2 regions of the Streptococcus sp. SCPM-O-B-15277 (M60) genome follow, and region 1 is predicted to be linked to the other one. Evidence: predicted binding sites of a transcription regulator. Region 1 holds the regulator's gene; the other holds the start of a gene.
What was found. Region 1 encodes Rex, which represses fermentation and respiration genes when NADH is low (regulators of the CRP and FNR family bind a similar motif). Its sites were predicted from a motif close to TTGTGAANTANTTCACAA; they were not measured.
Positions count from the first base shown of each region.

Region 1 (14,832 bases):
ATCTAAGGTATAGTTACCTAGTTTTCCGTCACGAACTTCCTTAACAAAGAGATTATAGAAACGATCGTAATCATCCCGGAAACCAAGGATACGTGTCATATCGATGATGATTTCAGGAGCTTCATCGTCCAGATTCATTTGTTTAAAACGTTCTTGAAGCTTTTCAGGATAATGCGTTTTAAAGTAATTGAGACCGAAAATCGTTACCTCATCCATTGGAAGTAACTGATCCTTGATTGCTCCCGTAAGCGCAAGTTTGAGTGCAACAGTTTCATCTTCAAATTTTGGCCAAAGAATCCCTGGAGTATCCAAGATTTCCAAATCTTTATTGGTTTTAAGCCATTGTTGGCCTTTTGTCACACCAGGCTTGTTTCCAACTACAGCAATTTTCTTACCCGCTAAACGGTTCATCAGAGTCGATTTACCAGCGTTTGGAATCCCGATAATCATGGTACGCAAGGTCTCAATTTGAATACCACGTTCTTTTTGACGAGCAATCTTATCTGCCATGAGTTTCTTAGCAGCATCCGTTACTACTTTTACTGTTATTTGTTCCTTAGAGTTGATAGCAAGTGTCTGAATACCTTGTGATTCAAAGTGCTGACGCCACTCTTTTGTTAATGCTGGGTCTGCAAGGTCTGCTTTGTTTAGAATCAATAGTCTTGGTTTGTCCCCGATGATTTTAGTCAGCATCGGATTTTGACTAGACAAGGGCAAACGTGCATCTACTAAAACTGTCACAAAATCAACAAATTTTAAATTTTCCTGAACCTGACGACGTGCCTTAGACATGTGTCCGGGAAACCATTGAATAGTTGCCATTTTATTTCCTTTTCTTCATACAAACTTGTTCTATTAAACATAGATGATTACTGACTATTTTACCATATTTTGGCTATTTTTGCAGTTGAATGATATCTCAATAAAAGGGAAATCCCCCTTTACCCAAGAGGAAAAGAGGGATAAAATTCTTATTGATGAACAGCTTGTGCTGCTGTGATTAGAGTTAATTTGTAAACATCGTCAGAGTTACATCCGCGAGAAAGGTCGTTTACAGGTTTGTTAAGACCTTGCAAAACAGGTCCAACTGCAGCAAATCCACCGAGACGTTCAGCCATCTTGTAACCGATATTACCTGCTTCAATACCTGGGAAGATAAAGACATTAGCTTGTCCAGCTACATTACTTCCAGGTGCTTTAAGAGCTGCAGTTTCTGGAACAAAAGCAGCGTCAAATTGCAATTCGCCATCAATTTCAAGGTCTGGACGAAGCTCATGAGCGATTTTTGTTGCTTCAACAACCTTATCGACACTTTCACCAAAGCCTGATCCCTTAGTTGAATAGCTAAGCATAGCAATCTTAGGTTCGATACCAAACATCTTAGCTGTGATCGCTGAGTTAATCGCGATTTCAGCCAGGGCGTCAGCATCTGGATTGATGTTTATAGCACAGTCACCGAACAAGTAACGTTCAGTTCCACGAACCATAAGGAAGGCACCTGATGTACGGCTCACATTCGGACGAGTCTTAATGATTTGAAGAGCTGGACGAACTGTTGAAGCTGTAGAGTGGATTGCACCTGAAACCATACCATCTACTAAGCCCATATAGACTAACATTACACCAAAGTAGTTAACATCATTGACAAGCACTTCTCTCGCTTCTTCTTCTGTCATCTTTCCTTTACGACGTTCAACAAGCGCAGCTACCATTTCTTCAAATTGTGGGTAGTGTTCTGGATCAATGATTTCGTAACCTTCTGTAATTCCTTCGATTTCTAGATAGATTTTAATCTTGTCAGGGTTTCCTAGGAGAACTGGGATAACTTCTGTTTCTTTTACCAAACGCTTGGTTGCTTGAAGGATACGTGGTTCTTCACCTTCAGGTAGAACGATGCGTGCATTTTTACCAACTAGGTTGGCTTTCAAACTTTCAAAAACTTCCATGAGTTTTGACTCCTTTTAAGATAAATTATTATTTGATAACTGTGTAATAAGTGTGTCGAAATCATCCGGCAGTGGGCATTCTAGCTCTAACTGTTCTTCTAAGAATGGATGATAGAACGATAAGTAATGGCAATGAAGCGCTTGACGCTCTATGCCGTGGTCTAAACTTCCACCATAAAGGTCATCTCCGAGCAATGGAAATCCAATATGCGAGAAATGAACCCGAATCTGGTGGGTTCTTCCAGTGTGTAGACGTATATCAACTAAGTGAATATTCCCATAAGATGCCACGATTTGATAGGAAGTATGCGCATATTTCCCACCTTTTGCGACCCGTCTAGTGATGATGGAATCTTCATCTCGAGCTATTGGTGCTATGATTTCTCCCTGAGGTTCCAGATACCCATTTCCCTTGACTAAAGCGAAATACCGCTTTTCAATTGCTTTTTTTTGCAACTGCTTGTCTAATCTGGCGTGTGCATAGCCATGTTTAGCAAAAAGCATCAAACCAGAGGTATCTCGATCAAGCCGAGTCACGATATGAACCTGTTGATTCTCATAATTCTGATTTACATAATAACCCTTTATAAAGTTTGCAATCGTATTGGAATGATTGACGCTAGGTATTGACGCAACCCCAAAAGGTTTGTTTATAACCAAGAAGTGATCATCTTCAAAGAGAATCTCTAGAGGATAATCAATTGCTTCCAGAGTCTCAAAACCCTCCTCTGGAGGAATGTCAATGACAACTTCATCTCCAATATCTAGAAGATAGGTTGCATTCTGCGGATGTCCATTCACTCGAATATCACCGCCTCGAAACTTAATCTTGGCAAGTAAACCTTTAGAAACTTCATGTCTTTTCAGAAAAGTTTTGACCTTGACATGTTCGTCGGCAATAAACTGAAACCTCATTCGTCCACCTCACCAATAAAGGCATCTTTGACACGATTCCAAAAACTGGTGTGGCTCGGCGTGGCTACAAAATGAATCTTGTGGTGATCAATCTGATACTCTATTTTCTCAATATTTCGGAAAGAATAAATACTATTATCGATTGAGATTGTGTGATAGTCATTTCGAGTCGGTATCAATTCAATCTTGTCTTTTTTAGGAACAATAATTGATGAACCAAGTGTGCGGTAGATTCGGTTGTTCAAACTAGCAATTTCAGCTAATTGCAAGGCTTCTATAGTCGGATGAAGGACTGCTCCACCGAGGGATTTATTATATGCAGTACTTCCAGTCGGCGTTGAAACTGTTAGGCCATCACCACGAAAGCGTTCGAAGGGAACATGGTTAATAATGACATCAGCAACCATAGTTCGATCCGCTCGACGAATGCTAGCTTCATTTAATGCTCGGAAAGACTTGACTTCACCATTTTCGAGAAATATTTTGACACTTAAGAGTGGATAAGAAACTTGAGCTCCATTATCCAACTGTAAATTTGTAACCAATTGGTCCAACTCAAAATCACGATAATCCGTATAAAAACCTAAATGTCCTGTATGAACCCCAACAAAACGAACCTTATCCAGTTGGTTTTCATACTTATGAAAAGCAGACAACAACATCCCATCTCCACCAATAGAGACAACGATATCTGGATTTTTATCATTTAGGATAAAATTATTCTTTTTTAATCGTTCTTTTAATTCGAATAGAACTTTCTGACTCTGAGGCTTACGGTTGGCAATTAGGTCAATTCGTTTACCTATATTCTTCATCGGTATCGTCACTGTTTCCTACCCCGTCATTTAATTTTCTGTGCAAAGGATCAAAGAGCGCTTGTGCTTCCTGAATATCAGCACGTATTTTACTCATTTCTTCGTCTAGCTGATGTGAAATTCTGGCTGTAATTTCAAGTCGTTCCTTGATTTCCTCTGGGAAATCTCCTTGATATTTATAATTGAGAGAATGCTCGATTGTAGCCCAAAAGTTCATAGCCAAGGTACGAATTTGAATCTCAACTAGAATGGTTTTTGCACCGTAAATGGTATCAACCGTATACTCAATAATCACATGGTAAGAACGATAACCCGATGCCTTTCGATGAGTAATATAATCACGTTCTTGAACAACTCTCATATCCTGTCTTTTACGAAGAATAGAAACAACCTCGTTTACGTCGTCTACGAATTGAACCATGACACGTAAACCTGCAATATCTTGCAAATCTTGTTCGAGTGTATCGTAGCCAATACCCCGGCGTGCCATTTTTTCTTTGATACTTTCAATCGGTTTCACCCGACCTGTGACAAACTCAATGGGAGAATGGCGGTTTTGTTTTCTATATTGTTTTCGAATTCCTCGGAGTTTTATTTTTAGCTCTCCGACAGCTTGAATGTAAGGATCTAAAAATTCTTCCCATTCTGTAATCATATAACTATTACATCCAATTCTTTAAGCAGTTTCATTCATCTAGTTTTTGATTTTCTCATGAAAATCATATACAATAAATACAATGCTTATTATACCATAAATCGCTTTCAAATATAAAGAAAAGGTTGTAAAAATGAAACATTTAGAAATAGAAATGAAAACACTTCTCAGTGAAGAAGAATATAATCGATTGCTAGCTCAATTTTCAGAAGTCACTCCTGTTACACAAAAAAATTACTACCTAGATACGCCTGATTTTTACCTTCGCCAACATAAAATCGCTATGCGCATTCGTACGTTTGATACAAGCGCCGAACTGACTATTAAGATTCCTCAAGAAGTCGGAAATATGGAATACAACCAATCCCTTACTCTTGAGGAAGCTAAATATTGTCTTGAAAATTGTAAACTTCCTCAGGGGATGATTCTAGAAGAATTAACTAGCCGTGGACTTTCATCAAGTGGTTGGGTGGTTTTAGGTTGCCTAACTACTGTTCGTTACGAAAAAGAAACAGCTATTGGACTCATGGCGCTTGATCAAAGCAACTACTTCGATATTGTAGATCATGAACTAGAGCTAGAAGTTGAAAATGGTGACCAAGGAAGTCTTGATTTTCAGGAGTTTTTACAGGTAAATGAGATCCAATACAAGAAAGCACCTTCAAAATTAGTGAGATTTATAGAAAATATGAAAAATAACTGAAATAATCTTCTTTTTTTGATAAAATAGAAGAGATAAAAAATAATAGAATCTGTGAAAGAAAACACTTTCCTTTAAAAATGTTTTTTCACCGATTTACTTAGTTTATAGAGGACGGTTTATCAATGTCAGATACAAAAAATATGAAGCTTTTTTCTCTTTCATCCAATCATGAAATAGCTCAAAAGATTGCAGATGCTGCAGGTGTTCCACTAGGAAAATTATCATCACGACAATTCTCCGATGGTGAAATCCAGGTTAATATCGAAGAAAGTGTTCGTGGATATGATGTTTATATCATCCAATCAACAAGCTACCCTGTAAATAACCACTTGATGGAACTATTAATCATGGTTGATGCCTGTGTTCGTGCTAGTGCAAATACCATTAACGTTGTGCTTCCATACTTTGGTTATGCTCGTCAAGACCGTATTGCTTCTTCTCGAGAACCTCTTACGGCTAAACTTGTTGCAAATATGTTAGTAAAAGCTGGGGTTAGCCGTGTATTGACACTGGACCTTCATGCTGTTCAGGTACAAGGTTTCTTTGATATTCCTGTAGATAACCTCTATACAATTCCGCTATTTGCAAAACACTACATTGATAAAGGTTTAACTGGTCCAGATGTGGTTGTTGTTAGCCCTAAAAACTCAGGTGTAAAACGTGCTCGTAGCCTTGCTGAATACCTTGATGCTCCGATTGCTATCATTGACTATGCTCAAGATGATTCTGAACGTAGCCAAGGTTACATTATCGGAGAGGTTGAAGGCAAGAAAGCAATCTTAATCGATGACATTCTTAATACAGGCCGTACTTTCTCTGAAGCTGCTAAAATTTTGGAACGCGATGGTGCTACTGAAATTTACGCGGTATCCAGCCATGGATTGTTCGTCAACGGTGCTGCAGAGTTGTTGGATACAGCTAATATCAAGGAAGTCTTGGTTACAGATTCTGTATTGACAGAAAGTAAAAAACCTAAGAATGTACAATATATTACCGCAAGCGAACTAATTGGTGATGCCATGGTTCGTATTCATGAAAGAAAACCAGTTAGTCCACTATTTAAATTTAAATAGAAATTAGGTGAGTTTTTGATTTATTTAGATAATGCTGCTACGACACCCATGTCATCTGCAGCTATCTCAGCAATGACTCAAGTCATGCAGGAGACTTATGGCAATCCTTCTAGCATTCATGGTCATGGGCGTCAAGCAGGAAAATTATTACGTGAAGCCCGTCAAGAGTTAGCAGGTTTATTAGGCACAAAGCCCCAACACATTTTCTTCACTTCTGGTGGTACAGAAAGTAATAATACAGCTATTATCGGCTACTGTCTTCGTCATCAAAATCGCGGAAAACACATTATTACTACTGCTATCGAGCATCACGCTGTACTTGAACCGATTGAATATCTTGTGGAAAATTTTGGGTTTGAAGTGACTATTTTAAAACCCGACAATCAAGAAATCACTGCAGATCAAGTCAAAAATGCACTGCGTGAAGATACTATTCTCGTTTCAACTATGTATGTTAACAATGAAACAGGTACTCTTTTACCAATCGCTGAAATTGGTCAGATTTTAAAAGTCCATTCAGCTGCTTATCATGTAGATGCTGTTCAAGCTGTCGGGAAGCTAGAAATTCTTCCTGAAGAACTAGGAATAGATTTCCTCAGTGCTTCTGCTCATAAATTTCACGGTCCAAAGGGTATCGGTTTCCTATACGCTGCTTCTACAGATTTTGATTCTTACCTACATGGTGGAGATCAAGAACAGAAAAAAAGAGCAGGGACAGAAAACCTTCCCGCAATTATAGGTATGGTTGCAGCTCTTAAGGACGATATAGATCATCTAGAGACTAACTTTAATAAAGTTCAAAAACTACAGAAAGTTTTTCTAACTGAAATGGCTGGATCAACCTATTATCTCAATCAAGGTAAAGAGCAACTCCCTTATGTCCTAAATATCGGATTTCCGGGACAACGCAACGATCTACTACTACTTCGTTTAGATCTTGAAGGTATTTCTATTTCAACAGGTTCTGCTTGTACAGCTGGTGTTGTTCAGGTCAGTCATGTTCTTCAAGCCTTCTACGGAGAAGAATCCCCTCGCTTACACGAGTCTGTACGCGTCAGCATTTCACCTCAAAATACTGAACAAGAAATGATAACTCTTGCTAAAACTCTTAAAAATATCATCGGAGGATAAACTTAATGGCATTTGAACAAACGATTAAACTTAAAAATTGTCGTTATGAATACACACTTAGTCCAACTGTAAAAAAATTTACGCTTAAGGATAATACTTTTTTTGAAACTAAAGTTGGTAACTATGAATTAACGCGTCTACTTGAAAAAGTTCCAAATAGCGGTGAAGGATTCCAACTTAAGATTATCATCAACAAAGACTTAACTGGTGTAAAAATCAATATCACTGATAAATTTGGTCTACGTTTGGTTGATATCTTTAAATCAGAAGAAACTCATATCCACCAAGAGAAATTCTACTTTTTGATGGATAGCCTAGTTGAACGTGGCGTATTTACAAAAAGTGAAAGATAGAAGGTCATTATGTTTCGATTAACTTATAAAGATGCCTATCAAGTAGAGCGAGTGCAAGAATATGAAGACTATGAAGCTCTTATGCTCTCTCTATCGGGTTGTGTAACTCTCCCTGATACTACTCATATTACTTCATTAACACATGATGGAGTTGAAATCTATCAAGGACTCCTAGGTAACCTCTACCGCTTTTTAAGGACTTACCACGAAACCAAGATAAACTAAGATTTTTTCTTAGTTTTTTTTCGTTATTGTTGCAATTTTCACAAGCTTTCTATAAAATAGTAGATAGAAAGGTTGTGATTTTGTGAAAGAAAAACAGTCTGCTATTCCTAAAGCAACAGCAAAGAGACTTTCTCTCTATTACCGTATTTTTAAAAGATTTAATGCCGAGAAAATTGAAAGAGCTAATTCCAAACAAATTGCAGAAGCAATTGGAATTGATTCTGCCACTGTTCGTCGTGACTTCTCTTACTTTGGCGAACTTGGACGTCGTGGATTTGGCTATGATGTCAAAAAGCTCATGAACTTTTTCGCTGATCTTTTAAATGATAATTCTATTACCAATGTTATGCTTGTGGGTATTGGAAATATGGGACATGCCCTCCTCCACTACCGCTTTCATGAGCGCAACAAAATGAAAATTATCATGGCTTTTGACCTAGATGATCATCCAGAGGTTGGTACCAAAACACCCGACGGTGTTCCAATCTATGGAATCTCTCAAATAAAGGACAAAATTAAGGATAGTGATGTTAAAACTGCTATTCTTACTGTTCCTAGTGTTAAATCTCAAGAAGTTGCGGAACTTTTGGTTAATGCTGGTATCAAAGGTATCCTCAGTTTTTCTCCTGTTCACCTACATCTTCCTAAAGACGTAGTTGTTCAGTATGTCGATCTTACTAGCGAACTTCAAACCCTCCTCTATTTCATGCGAAAAGAGGATTAGAAAGCGAATTGATTTATGAAAAAACCAGTTATTGGGATTACAGGAAATGAAACCCCGCATCCAGATGATGATCTTATGATGAGTTATGCTGCCAAAGGCTTTGTTGAAGGAGTTAAGGAAGCTGGAGGTATCCCCATTATCCTACCAATTGGTGATGAAGAAATGGCTGGTTACTACATCAGCCTAATTGATAAACTCATACTAACAGGTGGGCAAAATGTTGACCCAAAATTCTATGGTGAACCTAAATCTATCGATAGTGATGACTACCATCTTCAAAGAGACATTTTTGAACTAGCACTCATCAAAGAGGCCATCAAACAAAAGAAACCGATTTTCTCTGTCTGTCGTGGCACTCAACTCTTTAATGTAGCTATGGGGGGATCTCTCTATCAAGAGATTGAGGATCATTGGCAAGATACTTCTGCTGAGTATACAACTCAGAGACTGGTTACTGAACCGGATACGATTCTCCGAGAAATATATGGGGAAATTTCTCATATCAACTCTTTTCATCATCAAAGTATTAAGGATCTAGCTCCGAATCTAAAGGTTGTAGCTCACGATCCTAAAGATGGTATTATCGAAGCTGTTACAACTACAGACGGCTTCCCTTATCTTGGTGTTCAATGGCATCCAGAATTCCTTTTTGAAAATCGTCCTAAGGATAAAGAACTCTTTAACTATGTTGTGAATAAATTGTAAAACCTGTATCATATACAGGTTTTTTATATCATATCCGTCTTCTCACGATAACTAAAATAATCAGAATGAGAGACAATTAAATGGTCCAATAAGACCAATCCCATTAATTCGCAGGCTTCTTTAACAAGCTTTGTAACATGGTCATCATTGGGGCTAGGAACTACTGCTCCTGATGGATGATTATGAACCAGAATCACAGATGTTGCCATATGCTTCAAAGCGTAGTGGAGAATTTCCCTGGGTTCAGCAATGCTTCTCGTGGCAGACCCGATAAAAATAGTCTGCTGGTGAATGATTTGATTTTGAGTATTCAGATAGAGCGCCACTAGGTGCTCTTGTTTTTTATCTCCAAGCTCAGACTGCATCTTTTTAGCTAATTTACGACTGCTAAGAATACTCTCCATTTCCACTGTTTCCCTTTTATGGATACGGTAGCCTAATTCAATAACGGCTTGTAATTCGATAGCCTTAACACGTCCAATACCCGATAGAGTCTGCAATTCCTGTAGACTCATTCTTTTGAGGTCAGTTAAACATGTCATCTGATTTAAGACCTTCTGTGCTATTTCAAAAACATTGGCCTGTTTTGTGCCTGTCCTTAGTAATATTGCCAGTAATTCTTGGTTGCTGAGCGCTTCTACTCCTTCTTTTACTAATCTCTCTCTTGGTAAAAGTGAATCTTCTTGAAATGAAATACTATACATAAAAATCCTCCTCACTTTATTATTCGTGAGAAGGATGCTTAATTAGATAAAAACTAGATATTTTTAGATTTTTTCAAGTGCAAGACGCAAATCTTCAATCAAATCATCGACATTTTCTAGTCCAATTGATAGACGGATTTGATTTTTAGTTACTCCTGCTGCTTCTAGATCAGAGTCAGACAATTGAGAATGAGTTGTAGTTGCTGGATGAACGACCAATGATTTGGCATCTGCTACGTTTGCAAGGTTTGAAAAGATTTCTAAGCTATCAATCACCTTACGAGCTTCTGCTTCTCCGCCTTTAACGTAGAAGGTAAAGATTGAACCAACACCTTTTGGTAAATATTTCTCCGCCAAAGCATGATATGGACTATCTGGAAGTTTTGGATAGTTAACTTTTTCAACCTTTGGATGGTTCACCAGGAAATCAACGATTTTCTCAGCATTTTGAACATGACGTTCAACACGGAGAGATAGTGTTTCAAGACCTTGTAGGAGCAAGAATGAGTTAAATGGTGAAAGGGCAGCTCCCATATCGCGAAGCAATTGCACGCGAGCAGCAACGATAAAGGCTGCAGCACCAACATCACGAGTATAACTGATATTGTGGTAACTTGGATCTTCTTCGACTAATTGAGGGAATTTCCCTGAAGCTGCCCAGTCAAACTTCCCACTATCAACGATAACACCACCAATAGTTGTACCGTGACCACCGATAAATTTAGTAGCTGAGTGAACTGCAATGTCTACACCATGAGAAAAGACATTGATAAGATATGGTGTTGCAAAAGTATTGTCTGCAACTAAAGGAATCTGGTATTTATGAGCAATTTCAGCAATTTTTTCGATATCTGGAATATTGATAACTGGATTACCCAAGGTTTCAATCAAGACAAGTTTAGTATTGTCTTTAATCGCTGCTTCTACTTCTTCTAGATTATCAATATCAACAAATGTCGTTGTGATTCCATAACGAGGAAGGGTTTCTTTCAAGAGGTTAAAGGTACCACCATAGATGGTTGACGCTGCAACGACGTGGTCTCCTGCGTGAGCTAGAGCTAAAATTGTGTAGGTAATAGCTGCCATACCTGACGCAGTTGCAAGAGCACCTACACCACCTTCAAGGGCAGCGATGCGCTCTTCAAAGGCTGATGTTGTTGGATTGGTAATACGAGTATAAATATTTCCAGCTTTTTGAAGAGCAAAAAGATCTGCACCTTCTTGTGTATCTTCAAATACAAAAGATGTTGTTTGGTAAATTGGAACAGCACGAGACTTGGTAGTAGCATCTACCACTTGACCTGCATGCAATTGCAGAGTTTCAAATTTAAATTCACGAGTCATATTTAGACCTCCAAAGATTTCATTAGGTTCATTGTATCACCTATTTCACTAGGTTACAAATACAACTTTGTTATATCTTGGCATAAGAAATAGCTATGGCTATTATTAGAATTGTAGAACTTTTTTCAGATAGTTTAAAAAGTTTGTATTCACTTCCTCTTTACTTTATAATGGACAGGAAGGAGAAAACTATGTCAGAAATTACACATGAAATCGATGCAAACTTTGCTGGACGTTTAAATATCTTGCGTGCTGGTGTACTGGGAGCAAATGATGGAATCATCTCTATCGCTGGAGTTGTTATCGGGGTAGCGAGTGCTACAACTAATATCTGGATTATCTTCCTCTCAGGATTAGCCGCAATTCTTGCTGGTGCCTTTTCTATGGCTGGTGGCGAGTATGTATCCGTATCTACTCAAAAAGACACGGAGGAAGCCGCTGTAGCTCGAGAACAACTACTTTTGGATAAAGATATGGATGCTGCCAAGAAATCCCTCTATGCATCTTATCTACAAAATGGTGAGTGTGAAACTTCAGCTCAGCTCTTAACCAACAAGGCATTTCTTAAAAACCCTCTCAAAGCCTTAGTTGAGGAAAAGTACGGAATCGAGTATGAGGAATTCACTAATCCCTGGCATGCTGCTGCATCTAGCTTTATTGCCTTCGTACTTGGTAGCCTGCCACCAATGCTTTCGATTATTATTTTCCCAAGCGAATACAGAATCCCTGCTACTGTCTTTATCGTAGCGATTTCTCTATTAGTTACTGGCTATACCAGTGCTAAACTTGGAAAAGCCCCAACAAAAACAGCCATGATTCGTAACCTCTGTATCGGTTTGTTGACCATGGGGGTTACCTACCTATTTGGACAGTTGTTTAGTATTTAAAAAAGATACCGCTCGGTATCTTTTTTACTTATCAAAATGTTAAGATTAAAAACTAATTACCAAAACCAACCTTCGTCATCTTTGATTGGTTCAGCTTCTTTTATTTTGCGTGGTCCTGTTCCGTACATTTCTGCTTCGATATCCTCCTTGGTTGGCAAGATAGAGGCTAGGATGATGTAGATGATGATTCCAAGTCCGAAGTTTGCGATTGTAAAGATCGCAAAAATGAAGCGTACAAGAGTAACATCAAGATCCCATTTATCAGATAGTCCAGCAAGTACACCTGATATCATACGATTTCGTCTCATTTTATAAAATTTTGTATTCATGATTTCTACCTCTTTCGCTATTCTTGAAATCAGTATAACATGAACCAAAAGTACTTGCATCAGTCCTTAGGCGTATTTTGCAAAATCAGTTTGCCACGACAAAGGCCGCATCGATAACGTTTGGTATCCATTCGTCGCTTTCGTTGATAAGTTTGACTACAAGTTTGACAAGTATAGACTAGAACTGGTCTTTGACTGACACTTGATAAGGGAGGAACAAAGCGGAGCCCATCTACTTCTTTTAACAGATTTTTAAAGGCTAAATCTTTATGTTTATAGCCCTTGCCCTCATAGTATAGATGATAATGACAGAGTTCGTGACGAACAATTTTCCGAAAAACCTCTAAACCAAGTTCTTGATAGACTTTGGGATTAAAATCCAAATGCCCATCCTTTGGAAAGAAGCGCCCACCTGTCGACCGTAGGCGAGTATTCCATTGAGCTTGGTGTTTGAAAGGTTTTCCAAAGTCTTCTAAAGAAACTTGTCGAACGTAATTAGTTAGATTCATCTGGGGCAAGGAGCGACAGATTTACTTTTTCACGTTGGACATCGATTTTATTAACCCAAACGGTTACCAAATCACCAACTGAAACGACTTGACTCGGATGCTTGATGAATTTCTTGCTCATATGAGAGATATGAATCAGGCCATCCTCATGAATACCAATGTCCACAAAGGCACCGAAGTCAACGACATTGCGAACAACTCCTTCAAGTTTTTGCCCAACTTTTAAATCCTTGATATCCAAGACATCCTGACGAAGGACTGGAGCATCAAAAGAATCACGGAAATCACGACCTGGTTTGAGAAGGTCTGCAACAATATCTTTAAGAGTTTCTTGACCGAGGTCTAACTCTTGTGCCATTTCCTTGATTGAAATAGATTTGAGTTTGGCTTGTGCTTCTTCATTTAACTCTTTAATGTCCAAACGTTTGAAGAGTTCCTTAACAGCAGCATAGTTTTCTGGGTGAACACCTGTATTATCAAGGATATTGCTACTTTCAGGGATACGGAGGAAACCTGCAGCCTGCTCAAAAGCTTTAGCACCTAAACGAGGAACTTTCTTAATTTGGGCGCGTGAAGTGATTTTACCTTCTTCTTCGCGATACTTAACGATATTCTCAGAGATCGTTTTGTTAAGACCAGCTACGTGTGAAAGTAAGGCTGGACTAGCCGTATTAATATTAACGCCGACTTGGTTAACAACTGTATCCACAACAAAGTCAAGACTTTCAGACAGTTTCTTTTGACTAACATCGTGCTGATATTGACCAACACCGATGGATTTGGGATCAATTTTAACCAATTCAGCAAGGGGGTCTTGCAAGCGACGAGCAATAGAAATAGCAGATCGTTTCTCAACAGTTAACTCTGGAAACTCTTGACGGGCAACTTCACTAGCTGAGTAGACAGATGCCCCGCTCTCATTTACAATAACATAGCTGACCTCAGGAAAATCTTTAAGTACTTCAGCGACAAAGGCTTCACTCTCACGACTAGCAGTACCATTACCGATAGCAATGATTTCAACACCATATTGGCCAATCAAATCAGCCAAATCACGCTTAGCTTCTTCAATCTGACGAGCCGAAGCTGGTTTGACTGGATAAATGACTTGCGTTGTCAACATCTTCCCAGTCGCATCTACAACAGCAAGCTTAGCCCCTGTACGAAAGGCTGGGTCAAAACCGAGAACCACACGCCCTTTAAGCGGTGCTACAAGAAGGAGATTACGAAGGTTTTCTGAAAACAGTTGAATAGCTCCTTCTTCTGCCTTTTCTGTCAATTCAGTGCGAATACGACGCTCGATAGCTGGCAATACTTTTTTCTTAACAGATTGTTGAATCACTTCGTCTATATAAGCATTCTTAACCTTAAAACGAGCAGCAAAGAAGGCTTGAATACGATCAACTGCATGCTCAAATCCAATCTTTAAAATGCCTAGCTTCTCACCACGATTAAGGGCAAGCGTACGGTAACCCTGCATATTGGCAACTTTTTCTGAGAAATCGTAATAAATCTGAAAGACTTGCTTTTCATCCAAACTTTCGTCCTTGACTTGGGAAGTAATCATAGAATGTCTAAGGACCTCTTGATAAGTCATTGAACGCAAGTTGACATCTTCAGATAGAGCTTCAACCAAGATATCAACTGCACCTGCTAAAGCCTCTTGAGGTGTAGCAAATCCTTCACAGACAAATGATTCTGCTTCTTTTTCTAGGTCAGAAACATTTTGTAAGATTAAGCGAGCAAGTGGAAAAAGTCCAGCCTCACGCGCAATGGTTGCCTTGGTGCGACGTTTTTCCTTATAAGGAAGATAG
Region 1 covers NZ_JBYQGR010000001.1:646,339-661,170, reverse strand. Annotated here, with positions in the region: gene ylqF (ribosome biogenesis GTPase YlqF) at 1-822, opposite strand, end outside; gene pta (phosphate acetyltransferase) at 972-1,946, opposite strand; gene AC3E9F_RS03335 (RluA family pseudouridine synthase) at 1,962-2,861, opposite strand; gene AC3E9F_RS03330 (NAD kinase) at 2,858-3,676, opposite strand; gene yjbM (GTP diphosphokinase) at 3,660-4,331, opposite strand; gene AC3E9F_RS03320 (CYTH domain-containing protein) at 4,465-5,034, shown strand; gene AC3E9F_RS03315 (ribose-phosphate diphosphokinase) at 5,157-6,107, shown strand; gene AC3E9F_RS03310 (cysteine desulfurase family protein) at 6,123-7,238, shown strand; gene AC3E9F_RS03305 (DUF1831 domain-containing protein) at 7,244-7,591, shown strand; gene AC3E9F_RS03300 (DUF4649 family protein) at 7,601-7,816, shown strand; gene AC3E9F_RS03295 (redox-sensing transcriptional repressor Rex) at 7,899-8,540, shown strand; gene AC3E9F_RS03290 (gamma-glutamyl-gamma-aminobutyrate hydrolase family protein) at 8,556-9,245, shown strand; gene radC (RadC family protein) at 9,269-9,949, opposite strand; gene AC3E9F_RS03280 (O-acetylhomoserine aminocarboxypropyltransferase/cysteine synthase family protein) at 10,013-11,293, opposite strand; gene AC3E9F_RS03275 (VIT1/CCC1 transporter family protein) at 11,485-12,180, shown strand; gene AC3E9F_RS03270 (PspC domain-containing protein) at 12,237-12,509, opposite strand; gene AC3E9F_RS03265 (SprT family protein) at 12,569-13,018, opposite strand; gene AC3E9F_RS03260 (Tex family protein) at 13,005-14,832, opposite strand, start outside.

Region 2 (14,832 bases), on a different contig from region 1:
CTTCTTCAGGTGTGTATACCTCAACACCTGTTACTTCTTCTTGTTCATTAACGATTGTAGTCAATACAGTATCTGGGAAAATCAAGTCAATATTCGTAATCTTGTTCAAGTTAGCAAGGACATTTAAGTCAACTCCCAAAGCTTCCGCAATCGTGCTTAAGGTATCTCCATACTTAATTGTATAACTTGTTTTATTCTCACTTTTAGCAACATCGTTTTGAATTTGCTCAACTGTACGTGGTGACCATGCAACTTCCTCTGCTTGAGCTGCCAAGGCAGGGGCAATTGATAAAGCTACCGTTGATGCTAAAATAATTCTTTTCTTCATACTATTCAAACTCCTTCTTCAAATGTAGTACCTGTCTATCATAACATAAAGAAAAAAGAAAAAAAGCCCTTTTGGGGCTATTTAACAGAACTGTACATTCGTTGTAACAAATCACATTACTTGAAATAGTTTGTTAGTTTCTTGTCATCAAGCTGACACATTCTTCCTAAAATACTCTAGAAAGAAAGCGAGCTAATATCTTCTAATTGCTCTATCTGTTGATTACAAGCTGCGGGAGAGGCAAGGAAATTGATACTCTGGATGCCACTGTTTTGAGCAAATTCGATATCCAAGGTTCTGTCGCCTATATAATAGGTGCGATCTGGGTTTAAATGGTATTTATTGATAAGGTAGGTGGCTGCTTCTGGACTTGGTTTGCGGGCAAATCCGCTCTGGCTAGTCAAGATTTCTGTAAAATAAGAATCCAATCCTAGAGCACGTAAAATGGTAAAGGCATTTTCTCCTTTATGAGTATAGACAAATTGCTGAATTCCTCGCTGATCTGCCCAAGCTAGAACCTCACGTGCACCTGACATCAAGACGACTTGGGCATTCTTTTCGGACAAACTCCGAGCTCGAACTTGATTGAGAAGCCCTACATCTAGTCCTCGTTCTTTTGCCACTTGCTCCAATAAATCCTGGACAGAATATTTCAAGATAAAAGCTCGAACTTCTTTCTTGTTATAAGGAAGAGAAAACCGACGATAGGTTTCTTCAATCCCTGCTAAGATGGCTTCATAAGAATCCAACAAGGTTCCATCCAAATCCCAAATAAAAGCTGTTTCTTGCATTTCTTATCCTTTCGATATCATATAAACTTGGTAACGATAACATAGGAAAATCCAACGGAAACTATTATCCAAAAGAGTCCCTGCCCAAATACCAGGCAAGCCCCAACCAAGAACAATTCCCATCAAGTAACCTGTTCCGATACGGATACACCACATCCCGATACTTGTTGCATAAAAGGGAAGGCGGGCATTTCCCAAACCCTGCCAGACAGCTGTATAAATGACTGTCCCCGTCGTCATAGGAGTCCCTAGTAGAGAGAACAGCGTCACTAAAACACTAGCTTTAATAGCCGCAGAATCACTGGTGTAGAGGTAACTTAGTGGTGTTCCGAGAGCATAGATACTAAGCGTCAAGGGCAACATGAGAAAGAGGGATAGCCAAAAAGTTTGCCTACTGAGCTTGTCCACCCTTGCCCAATCATTCTCCCCTACTGCTCGTGCCACCTGCATAACTGTTGCCGTAGCGACACCAAAAGCAGGCATGTAGTTAAATTGAGTCAAGACTTCACCAATCGCGTTTCCCGCGACAGCCTCTGTCCCAAAGGAAACAACTAGGGCAATAATAACCACATCTCCAGCTCGCATCATGAGACGCTCTCCCGCTGCAGGTAAAGCTAAGGTCAGCAAGTCTTTGTCCAGTCCAAACCTTGGCCTCGTATATGGAAGTTTTAATTGTGACCATAAAATCACAACCCCAACCAAACGAGATAGGATGGTTCCCCAGGCTACCCCAGCTATTCCCATATCAAAAATAAAAATGGCAACACTTGAGAAAAGGATATTTAAAGCATTGGATAAAAAACTAACATATAGCGGCAGTCGAGGATTGTGGGTAGCGCGAATCAAAGCCCCCAAACTAGTCATCAAGCCCAAGAGAACAATTGAACCACCCACCAATGATAGGTAAAGTCCACCACTCTCAGCTACAGACGCTTCTGTCCCCAAAAGACCGATCATCTCTTGACCTGCAAAGATGGATAAGGCCCCTAAAATTAAACTCAGTAGCAGAGTGATCTTGAGTGCTTCTGTTACGTGGTAGGCTAGCCTAGATTGGTTCTTCTGCCCCAAACTTTTGGAAATGACACTAGAAATTGCTGCTCCCAAGGCAATAAAAATAGCCTGATAAATAGTGATAATATTTCCAGCTATAGACACACCCGAAATAGCGATCAAACCCAAGTGTGCCACCAAGTAGCTATCTACCATCCCCATGAGCATCTGCAAGAAATTTTCACCCATGGCTGGCAGAGCAACGTTGAGAATATCCTTATTTTTCTTAAACAATCCTTCCTCCTGATGAAAAGAAACTCAGTTAGTTTCCCAACCGAGTTTACTTCCTCTCTTTTAAAGTCCTAGATAAGTTTCTACTGCAGTCTGCATCTCTGCCGCCGCAACCGTTGTCTTGTGACGAACGGGAGCTGTTTCGACGCCATCAACTGCAGGTGGCACTGCTACTCCTGAAATTTCATGTAGTTGAGCCAAGGCTTCAAAATCGCTCAAACCTGATTGCCCAGTTACAGCTTCTACTGCAACCACTGGGAACTTGTATGGACTAGCAGTTGATGCAATCACGGTCTTAGTCACATCACCTGTAGCAGCTTGGTGTTTTTTATAAACAGCTGAGGCAACCGCTGTATGTGGATCCTCAATGTAGGCATCTGTTTGATAAACACGCTTGATTTCTGCTGCTGTTTCCGCTTCAGTCGCATACTCTGCTGCAAAGAGATCCAGAATCTCTGCATCAAAATCTGTCAATTCATACTGACCTTGGTTATTCAAAGCATTCATGAGTTCAGCTGTCTTAACCGCATCATTACCTAAAAGGTGGAAAATCAAGCGCTCCAAGTTTGAAGAGACCAAGATATCCATAGATGGGCTAGTGGTTACCTTAAACTCACGCTTCTTGTCATAAACACGAGTTTTGAAGAAGTCTGTCAAAACATTGTTGTCATTTGAAGCACAGATCAATTTACCAACTGGTAGACCGATTTGCTTGGCATAAAAGGCAGCCAAGATATTCCCAAAGTTTCCTGTCGGTACGGTGAAGTTAACCTTGTCACCAGCCTTAATCTCACCAGTTTTAACAAGCTGAGCGTAGGCATACACATAATAGACAATCTGTGGTACCAAACGACCGATATTCATAGAGTTAGCAGATGAGAACTGGAGCTTGTTAGCAGCCAATTTTTCACGAAGTTCTACATCGTTGAACATGTGCTTAACGTTGGTTTGAGCATCGTCAAAGTTTCCATCGATGGCTATAACATGAGTATTGTCCCCTGTTTGAGTGGTCATTTGCAACTCTTGCACCTTGCTGACACCGTCTTTTGGATAAAAGACGATAATTTCAGTACCTGGAACATCTGCAAAACCTGCCATAGCAGCTTTCCCAGTATCTCCAGATGTTGCTGTCAAGATGACAATCTTGTTTTCCAAACCGTGTTTCTTAGCAGCTGTTGTCATAAAGTATGGCAAGATGGACAGGGCCATATCCTTGAAGGCAATGGTTGAACCATGGAAAAGTTCCAAGTTGTATTGGCCATCAAGTTTGACAAGAGGGGCAATTGCTGGTGTATCAAACTTGCTGTCATAGGCGTTGGTGATACAGTAGTCCAACTCTTCTGCTGTAAAGTCATCCAAGAAAGCTGACAAGACAAGCTTAGCTACTTCTTGGTAAGAAGCGTCTTTTAATGTGTCAAAATCCAAGTCCACCTTTGGATAGCTCACTGGAGTAAACAAGCCTCCATCTGTAGCCAAACCTTGCAAAATCGCCTGGCTGGCTGTTACTGTATTTTTCGCATCACGCGTTGATTGATAAACTAATGTCATAAATCTCTATCCTTTATCTATAGTCTCATCCATTATATCATGATTTTTCAGAAAATTCTTCCGTTATGAGAAAATTATACGTCCAATTCTTCTTTCAAAGGCTCTAAATAAGCCATTTCACTCTGACCTCTCACCTCAAGTCCTTGCTCTGCTATCGCTAGTAAGTCTTTAGAGAACTGGACAATACCAGTTTTTTCCTCATTTGTGAGTTTTTTCTTAGAAAACTGTCTTCTCAAAGACTTGTAGTCACGTCCAAATCTCTCAAAGAAAGGTGCTGTTTCTAGGTAAGTTTCAAACTTGTCTAGATTCACCAACAAACCTAGATGAAAGGCTGCTGAAGCAAAGGTGCGGTCCAGCGGTTGCGTACAAACACTACGAAATTCAACCGTCCCTCGTGTTGTTAAGTCCTGAAATTGATAGCTACGGTGCGTTTGAAAATCCTTCTCTTGAGGAACAAGAAGAATTTCTTTGCCATTCAGAGTATAGGCAGGAATGTCATCAGTATCCAAATAATCTCTAGCCCGAATCGGAGAAAAATAGTAAGTTTCCCCATCACGTTCTGCTGTAAAAATTGCAGAGCGGTCTAGATAATCAAAGAAATCATCCTCATTTTGAAATAGTTTTGCATTGACACCAACATTTTCTGGATAAATCCCATGCATAGATTCTTCCCAAAAAATATCTCGTGAAATCTTGGTGTCCCAGTCTGCTCCAGAAAACTCAGAATTGGCAAACAGGTAAGCTTTGGCTGCCTCAATCTGGGTGAAAGCATTGATAACACGCAGGTAGTTAGATGTTGAAACATCCAACTGAACTTGACTCCCACAGATAAAAGCTCCATATTGCGGAAAATCATGCAAATCAGCTCTTTCTTGACGACTTCCCATATGCAGATAATCCATCAGCATCTGGTAGCGTGGATAGGCCACAGGTCGATTGTCATTTTGATCCCAGTTCGGGTGAATCCCCCAACCCTGGATAGCATGGTCCTTTTCTCCTAATTTTTCTTGGATTACCTTCATATAGGCCTCAAAACGTCCTTCAACCTCTTGGATAGTCTGGGCTCTGCCAAAGGCAAATTCCAAGGTTGTATAAGAAACTTCAAACAAAATCCGATCTTGACTCAACGGTTCTACAAGTTGAATCGGATTGCCCTCCTGGTCTACCTTTTCGACTTCCAGACTGAGAGCATCGACCAAAAAATGCATCAAGTCCTTGCTGACTTCAATATCTGTAGGTTGGCCTTTCGTATGGACGATAGGAAACTCCAACTCAATACCGATGTAGAGATCTGGATTATCTTTGATATTTTTTAAATAGCGGTCTTTTAATAACTGAATTGAAGGGGACATACATACCTCTCACTCTAACTTCTTATACTAGAAAATAAATTACTCTCTATTATACCAAAAACTCCTAGAGATGAATCTTAGAAAATCTGTTTGTAAGCTCACTCCCTATATTTGAGACCAAATAAGTTCCTCTTTATATGAAATTTTACATGAATACGTTAGATATTATTGTGCAAATTTCACAGTATCATCAACCAGTTAAGCGATTTCATATATTTTTGCATAAATCTCCTTGCATTATATTAAATATAGTGATATAATTCACATATAAACAAAAAAAGAGGGCAGTTCAAATTTGACTTCACTTGAATCATGATTTAAGGCAAGCCCCTTTTCCTCTGCACCTCAACTACTAATCAAGGAGGATAGCTATGAAAGCTGTTGTTGTAAATCCAGAAAGCACTGGTGTTGCTATTGAAGAAAAAGTGCTCCGTCCGCTCGAAACTGGGGAAGCACTTGTTGAAGTTGAGTACTGTGGTGTTTGCCATACAGACCTCCACGTTGCCCATGGTGACTTTGGAAAAGTTCCAGGACGTATTCTCGGTCACGAAGGGATCGGTATCGTAAAAGAAATCGCTCCTGATGTTAAGAGTCTAAAAGTTGGTGACCGTGTCAGCGTAGCTTGGTTCTTTGAAGGCTGTGGTATGTGTGAATATTGTACAACTGGGCGTGAGACTCTTTGCCGTACAGTTAAAAATGCTGGCTACTCAGTTGATGGTGGTATGGCAGAACAATGTATCGTAACTGCAGATTATGCTGTTAAAGTTCCAGAAGGTCTCGATCCAGCCCAAGCTTCTTCAATCACTTGTGCCGGTGTTACTACCTACAAGGCTATCAAAGAAGCAAAAGTTGAGCCAGGCCAATGGGTTGTACTCTATGGTGCTGGAGGACTTGGTAACTTAGCTGTTCAATACGCTAAAAAAGTATTCAACGCTCACGTTATCGCAGTAGATATTAACAACGATAAACTTGCTCTAGCTAAAGAAGTCGGTGCTGATATCGTGATTAATGGTCTTGAAGTCGAAGATGTTCCAGGCCTTATCAAGGAAAAAACAAACGGTGGTGCTCACTCAGCTGTCGTAACAGCTGTATCAAAAGTTGCCTTCAACCAAGCAGTTGACTCTGTTCGTGCAGGCGGTCGTGTAGTAGCTGTCGGTCTCCCATCTGAAATGATGGACCTTAGCATCGTCAAAACAGTTCTTGACGGTATTCAGGTCATCGGTTCCCTTGTTGGTACACGTAAAGATTTGGAAGAAGCTTTCCAATTTGGTGCTGAAGGTCTCGTTGTTCCAGTTGTTCAAAAACGGCCTGTCGAAGATGCCATTGCTGTCTTTGATGAAATGGCTGCTGGTACCATCCAAGGTCGCATGGTTCTAGACTTTACTCATTAAGATAGATAATAAATTCCAAAACGAGGTAGGGACAAAAGACCCCACCTCGTTTTTTAGCAATAAAATTTTGATATAGCAATTTATTGAACTTAAAGTTCTTTTTTTTTTACGCTCAAGAACACTATTGACAAAACGTCATTTTACTATCCACATTCTTTAAGCATCCAACGGTTGAAGTATAGGGCTAGAAATAAGATACCGATTTGCTTCGTCGATTTCTGTACTATGACTTTTTTATATTAAATTTCCCATACTTACCTTCAAAATCTTATCTAAAGATATTGATATATCAATGTTTGGAATGACAGGTTTGTTACGCTGCTTTTTAGGATTTATTATAAGTAGTTGATTTTTTGCTGAAAACGGTTTATACTTAAAGTTTTCTTAAACTACAAGTCAAACATTTTATAAGGAGGAATGACAATAATGAGTATCGGAATCATTATTGCGAGTCACGGTGAATTTGCCGCGGGTATTCATCAGTCAGGATCTATGATCTTTGGTGAACAAGAAAAGGTTCAAGTTGTAACCTTTATGCCAAACGAAGGTCCAGATGATTTATACGCAAAATTCAACAATGCTGTGGCTGCATTTGACGCAGAAGATGAGGTTCTAGTCTTGGCTGACCTTTGGAGTGGTTCTCCATTTAACCAAGCTAGCCGCATAATGGGAGAAAATCCTGAGCGTAAATTTGCCATCATCACAGGACTTAACTTGCCGATGTTAATCCAAGCCTACACCGAACGCCTGATGGACGCTAATGCCGGAGTGGCTAAAGTTGCTGCAAACATCATTAAAGAATCCAAGGATGGCATCAAGGCTCTTCCAGAAGAGCTAAACCCAGCTGAGGAAGTTGCAACTGCTGCAGCTGCTCCAGTTGCCCAAGCTGCTATTCCAGAAGGAACTGTTATCGGAGACGGTAAATTGAAAATCAACCTTGCACGTCTTGACACACGTCTCCTTCACGGACAAGTCGCAACTGCTTGGACACCAGATTCAAAAGCAGACCGTATCATCGTTGCTTCAGATAACGTTGCAAACGACGAATTGCGTAAAGAGTTGATCAAACAAGCTGCTCCTAACGGAGTAAAAGCTAACGTTGTGCCAATCAAAAAATTGATTGAGGTTGCAAAAGACCCTCGTTTTGGTGAAACACATGCCCTTATCTTGTTTGAAACACCACAAGATGCCCTTCGTGCCATCGAAGGCGGTGTGCCAATCAAGACTCTTAACGTTGGATCTATGGCTCACTCAACTGGTAAAACAATGGTCAACAACGTATTGTCAATGGACAAAGACGACGTTGCTACATTTGAAAAAATGCGTGACCTTGGTGTTGAATTTGACGTACGTAAAGTACCAAACGACACGAAAAAAGATTTGTTTGACTTGATTAACAAAGCTAACGTTCAATAATTTACATTAAATAGAAAAGGAATAAAACCATGTCAGATATTTCAATCATTTCTGCTATCTTGGTTGTAGTTGTTGCCTTCTTCGCAGGTCTTGAAGGTATCCTCGACCAATTCCAATTCCATCAACCAATCGTAGCATGTACCCTTATCGGTCTTGTAACTGGTAACCTCGAAGCAGGGGTTATGCTTGGTGGATCACTTCAAATGATCGCCCTTGGTTGGGCTAACATCGGAGCTGCCGTAGCTCCTGACGCTGCCCTTGCCTCTGTTGCCGCTGCAATCATCATGATTAAAGGTGGTAACTTTACTACTGAAGGTATCGCAGTCGCAACTGCTACTGCAATACCTCTTGCCGTAGCTGGACTTTTCTTGACTATGATTGTTCGTACAATCTCAGTTGGTTTGGTTCACACTGCTGACGCTGCTGCTAAAGAAGGAAACATTACAGCTGTTGAACGCGCTCACTACTTTGCCCTCGCTCTTCAAGGTCTACGTATTGCTATCCCAGCTGCACTCTTGCTTGCAATGCCAACTGAAGCCGTTCAAAGCGTATTGAACCTTATGCCAGAATGGCTTAAAGGTGGTATGGCTGTCGGTGGTGCTATGGTCGTTGCCGTTGGTTACGCATTGGTTATCAACATGATGGCTACTCGTGAAGTATGGCCATTCTTCGCTATCGGTTTTGCTCTTGCAGCAATCTCTCAATTGACTTTGATTGCCCTTGGTGTCATCGGTGTTGCCCTTGCCTTCATCTACCTCAACCTTTCTAAACAAGGTGGAAACGGCGGAGGAGGAGCTGCAACTTCTAACGATCCAATCGGTGATATCCTAGAAGACTACTAGAAAGGGGAACAATCATGGCTGAAAAAATTCAATTATCAAAATCAGATCGCCAAAAAGTTTGGTGGCGTTCACAATTCCTTCAAGGTTCTTGGAACTACGAACGTATGCAAAACTTGGGTTGGGCTTACTCTTTGATCCCAGCTATCAAGAAACTTTACACTAAAAAAGAAGACCAAGCTGCTGCTCTTGAGCGTCACCTCGAGTTCTTCAACACTCACCCATACGTAGCTGCCCCAATCATGGGGGTTACTCTTGCACTTGAAGAAGAACGCGCAAACGGTACTGAAATCGATGACGCTGCTATCCAAGGTGTTAAGATCGGTATGATGGGACCTCTTGCTGGTATCGGTGACCCAGTCTTCTGGTTTACAGTTCGTCCTATCCTTGGTGCCCTTGGTGCATCACTTGCTGCAACTGGTAACATCGTTGGTCCACTTCTCTTCTTCTTTGGATGGAATGCAATCCGTATGTCTTTCCTATGGTATACACAAGAGTTTGGTTACAAGGCTGGATCTGAAATCACTAAAGATATGTCAGGTGGTATCTTGAAAGACATCACTAAAGGAGCTTCTATCCTTGGTATGTTCATCCTTGCCGTTCTTGTACAACGTTGGGTATCAATCAACTTCACTATCAACCTTCCAGGTAAACAATTGTCAGAAGGTGCCTACATCGTCTTCCCAGAAGGTCCTGTTACAGGTGGAGAATTGAAGGGAATCCTCGGCCAAGCACTTAGCGGATTGAGCTTGGATAGCGTTCAACCACAAACCCTTCAAGGACAGTTGAACTCATTGATCCCAGGATTGATGGGACTTCTCCTTACTTTCCTTTGCATGTGGTTGCTTAAGAAAAAAGTATCTCCAATCACAATCATTCTTGCCCTCTTTGTAGTTGGTATCGCAGCTCGTTTCTTCGGTATCATGTAATCTCGGTGAGAATTTACAAACAAAAAAAGAATCAGGTTTATCACCTGATTCTTTTGGCTCTTTGTCAAATAGTGTTGATGAAGAACCTAATGAAAAAAGAATCCAACAAAAATTGGACTACCTGTCTCCGGTTGGATACCGAAGACGGTAGCCCTAGGGTGTTTTTATTAAATTCTCACTTTTTGGGGTCAGTCCCTAAGCCTGATAGTAATTTTTTGTTCGTACTATTCCCCTTTAGTCATTTACTACTTTAAGTTGCATTGCTTTAGCTACTTCTTCTGCCTTTGATCCCTTAGGTGTATGGATTTCTACATCTGGGTTACAGTTATCCACAAAATAGAAGTATTCTGTAATTTCTGTTACACTTGCTGGAATTGTAATAGATTTAATTGATGATGTCCCCCAGAATACTAATGTTCCAATACTCTTTGTTCCTTCTGGGAATACAACTGATTCTAATGAACTGTCAGAGTTGAAAACATCATCTTCTACTGTTTCTATTGACTTACCAAAGTGGACATACTTTAACTTATTGTCAATCGTAAACGCACCTTTTCCAATATATCGTACTGTATCTGGTAAAACGATTGCCTCACAATGTTTCAAGTTCGCAAGACCACGTTCTCCAATTGCGATAACAGGTTTACCTTTAATTTCCTTTGGTACACGAACAACCTTATCGTCAGAAGTACAACTATAGATGACATAACCTTCTTCCCACAAATATACGCATGTTAATATATTGATATCTTTAAGGATTTATAACTATAGTTCCTTAATTTTCCCAGTAAAAAAACGAAAGGCACCACAAGTTATTTATGTGTTTTCTTTAAACGATTCATGTACTTCTGTCGCAACTTCTCACCCGCCTTTAATTGCGGTTGCGATAGATTGAGGACCTAAATATGCATCCCCTGTTATTAGTTCATTTCTATTGTATTCTGATGTTGACCGAAAGTCAAATTTTTACCTTTCATCTAGAACACTAAAGTCTACTTTTGTTCAATTGCTGCAACGACAAGATCACATGGAATAATATGTTCACTACCTGCCACTTCATGCGTTAATCTTCTTCCACTTTCATCTGATTCACCAAGTTCCATTGTAATAACCTTTACACCAGTTACTTTCCCACTCTCATCACGCAATACTTCTTTAATATTCTCTAAGAAATGGAATGTAACACCTTCATTGTGTGCATCTTTGATTTGTAGTATAGCTTCTAGTATATTGTTCATATGGTCATCATCCTTTTGTTTTAGGTTTAGGCGCTTTTAATATAATGGATGTTGGCCTTTTTGTATACACTAAAATAGGGTTGGTGGAAAATTTCCATCAACCCTAAAAATTATAGAACCACACAAAACCCTGACCAGAGATGGTCAGGGTTTTGTATTTCAAAAATTATTCTGTAAATTCTATAGTTACTTTTACTTCAGAATCCATTGAAGAAAATATTGTTTTATAATAATTGATTGCAGATTCTTTAATTTCACTCTTAAATTTATCTAAATACTCTGCTTGTTTATCACTAGAAAGTTGGTTTGTGACCAATTTCCCAGTATCAACATCTTCTGTAGTCCCACTTAATAACTCTCCATGACTATCATATAAATCATAAGGATCATCTTTTGAAAGTTCAACACCAATTACTTCCAATTTTGGAACAATAACCTTATATTCTTTTTCGCTTATTTGTTCAACCTTTACACTACTTTTAATTCCAAATTTAGCGTTATAATTTAAAATTACTAATGCTGCTTTTTTAGAGAACGGCACATCAAACCCAAAAACTTGAGTTGTTTTTGTTTCAGAAATAATTTCATTAATTCCCGCATTCAAAAATACAACTTCATTCACTTTTTCAATACTTTCGATATTAATTGACGATTTGACTTCTGATTTATGTTCCTTAGGTAAGAAAAATAGCACTCCAATAGCTATAATAGCTATTAATACCAGATTCAATAGAACACTAAACTTATTAAATTTCTTCTTTAATATAGACAAGATAAAAAAACCTCACTTTAAATAATCTATCTAAATTTTACACATTCTAAAGAAAACAGTCAATATTTTTTCGTACTATCTTCTAAAATTAATTGTGCCTATTAAAAATGAAATTAGTTTGTTGCATTTGATTATATTTTTTGAACACCAAATCCATTTAAAATTGAGTGCTATTTTGAGCACTAAAAAAGGGCTCTTTGTCAAATAGTGTTGATGAAGAAATTTAGGAAGGGATTAAGCAACTAATTGTTGCTTAATTCCTTTTTGTTTTGGGCCAAACATTTTTGTTATTAAAATAATCCTGTTTCTAAAATGGTAATAGTTTCTAAAGCCGTAGGCATTTCTTTTAAGCACTTTTATTTTATTGTTTATTCCTTCAATAGGGCCATTTGTTCTAGTTGGATACTCACAAGTATTTTGAATATATGGCAAGTAAGTCATAAGAGTCTTTAATACTCTTTTTAAACCAGGAGATAGGTCTAATTGCGTAGCTGCTTCAATCGTTTCCTTGAATTCTATATAATCTCTATCCTGTATACATTCACGAGGTGAATGTACAACCTCATAATCATTTTTTAGAGATGGATTGTTTTCTAAGATATAATCTACGATTCCTTTACTTGTTATGAAGCTTTCAAAAAGCTTATAACGATTATATTTATAGTTCTGAAGTTCATTAGGGTTCTTTAAAATTAACTTCCAATAATGTTTTAACTTTCGATATAATTTAGGATTTTTATAACGATGCTGATTCATGATACGTACCCGAGTTCGATTTAGTTCTCTATTCAAGGCTTGTACAATGTGAAAAGGATCAATGATAATTTTTGCGTTAAGAAACATTTCTTTTATTAATTGAATGTATGGCAAGTACATATCGATGGAGATAGTTTTCACCTTTAATCTAGTCTTAGGCTCAAAACGATAAAAATATTGTTTCAAACTGTAAGATTTTCTATCTCGTACAACATCGACCAACTTGTGTGTAGTGCTATCACAAATAATGAAGCTCATATTACTATCGGAAGATTTAACAGATTTAAATTCATCAAAACACAAATGCTCGGGTAAATCATGTAATGGTTTAATCGTTAATAATCGTGCTGTATCATCTATGATACGTCTAACGGTATGAATTGAAACATTTGTTTCTTTGGCAATATATGTTTCAGATACTGTTTCACTTATTTTTGCCTTAATTTCATTTTTTAATCGTTTCGAGATATGACAGTATTTTTCTACAATTCGACTAGTATCTGCAGTAAATGAAGAACCACATTCTCTACAGAGAAATCTCTGATTTCGTAGATTTAAGTAGGCTGGAAGGCCTGAAACAGAACAGAGAGTGATACGAGAAGTTTTCGTCCCGTTTTTAACTATATTGTTATTTTGGCTAACGCACCCACAAACGGCACAAAATTCTGGTTTATGCGTATATGTAGCTGAATAAAATAAAGATTTTCTATTTTTTAATATCTTCTCTTGAACATTATTATCCCAAATAATGTTTTTATCTTTGATTTGTAGTGTAGCTTCTAGTATATTGTTCATATGGTCATCATTCTTTTGTTTTAGGTTTAGGCGCTTTTAATATAATGGATGTTGGCCTTTTTGTATACACTAAAATAGGGTTGGTGGAAAATTTCCACCAACCCTAAAAATTATAGAAACATTCTTTTTATATCTCATTTATTCTGCCAAGGCACCCATTGGATCCCATGGTGCAAGAACGATTGGTTCTGCTTCATAGGCAGCTTGTTCTTCTGCTGTCAGCAATTCTTTACGGACAACGATTTGATATGTATATTCGTCCATCCAAGCATCTGAAGCAACAAAGTAACCATCGGTACCAACCTTGTCTCCCCATGAGTTTTCAACTTTCCACTTGACTGATTTACCGTTTTCGTCCACATCAACACCTGTCAAGACCATGGCGTGAGTCATCAAGCTTTCGCTGTAATCCAAACGTCCAGCCTTGTCTTGAGTGAGTTTAATGTCCATGCTTGATTCAAAGTCATAAACATCTGTCGCAAGGATTCCTGCTTTACGGTTGCTGAGCTGACCGACATCTGAACCAAACCAAACAGTTTCACCTGTTTGCATTTGAGCAATCGCTAATTCTTTCAAGCGCTCCATCGGTACGTTAATGTAACGAACTGCACGGCTACCAACGACATTTCCCAACATCTCAACTGTGTAGGATTTGCCATATGGTTTATCTGCAGTTGGAGCATTGATCACAGAAACGTAGTCTTCTAGTGGAAGGTCAACATATTTCTTGTAAAACTCTTGTGGAGTGATGCCTTTTTCGCTTTGGTAGTTGTTATCCTTATCGCGATAAGCAAAGTCAAATTGACGTGGTGGGAGACCTAGTGACATGGCAAGGAAATTAAAGATTTCTTGCAAGAGGTCTTCTTTCTTAGCTTGAACAGTCGCTTGGTCTGCGCCAGAAGCCAAGAGGTCACGCAAGATTTGAGCATCTTGACGAAGCAATTTGTTAAGGATTGCATTGAGCTCACGGCTACTGCTAGATGAGATAGATTCAGGATACACTGATTTAGGTACGACACCATATTTCTCAAAAAGAGAAACTACCATATCCCATTGTCCACCATCTTGTTGTGGAGTTTGGAGTAGGAAGCTAACCTTGCGGCTAGTCAATTCTTGGTCAGCAGTCGCAATCACTTGCTCCAAGAACCAGTTAGATTTTTCATACTTGTCCCAGAAGAAGGTGTGGGCTTGTGACAATTCAAAGTTTTCAAGTTTGTATTGAGAGATGAGTTTGTGGCGGAAAGTGTTGAGAGCCGCAAACATCCAGCATCTACCAGAAGCTTTCTGGTTAGTAACCTTATCCTTTGTCAAATCAAGTGAGAAAACTGGTGTGTTGTCGACATGGCTTTGACGACGCTCTAGGGCTGCAAAAATACCGTTATGGCTAGCAGCATTT
Region 2 covers NZ_JBYQGR010000002.1:159,551-174,382, reverse strand. Annotated here, with positions in the region: gene AC3E9F_RS04285 (LysM peptidoglycan-binding domain-containing protein) at 1-328, opposite strand, end outside; gene AC3E9F_RS04280 (HAD family hydrolase) at 505-1,119, opposite strand; gene AC3E9F_RS04275 (MATE family efflux transporter) at 1,123-2,403, opposite strand; gene thrC (threonine synthase) at 2,464-3,948, opposite strand; gene AC3E9F_RS04265 (glutamate-cysteine ligase family protein) at 4,023-5,300, opposite strand; gene adhP (alcohol dehydrogenase AdhP) at 5,672-6,691, shown strand; gene AC3E9F_RS04255 (PTS sugar transporter subunit IIB) at 7,118-8,107, shown strand; gene AC3E9F_RS04250 (PTS mannose/fructose/sorbose transporter subunit IIC) at 8,137-8,949, shown strand; gene AC3E9F_RS04245 (PTS system mannose/fructose/sorbose family transporter subunit IID) at 8,964-9,875, shown strand; gene AC3E9F_RS04240 (leucine-rich repeat domain-containing protein) at 10,110-10,598, opposite strand; gene AC3E9F_RS04235 (hypothetical protein) at 10,868-11,113, opposite strand; gene AC3E9F_RS04230 (DUF4230 domain-containing protein) at 11,280-11,843, opposite strand; gene AC3E9F_RS04225 (ISL3 family transposase) at 12,120-13,436, opposite strand; gene pepC (aminopeptidase C) at 13,575-14,832, opposite strand, start outside.
Region 2: a site for Rex is predicted at 5,550-5,567, ahead of adhP (alcohol dehydrogenase AdhP). Genes of this name have one in related genera too.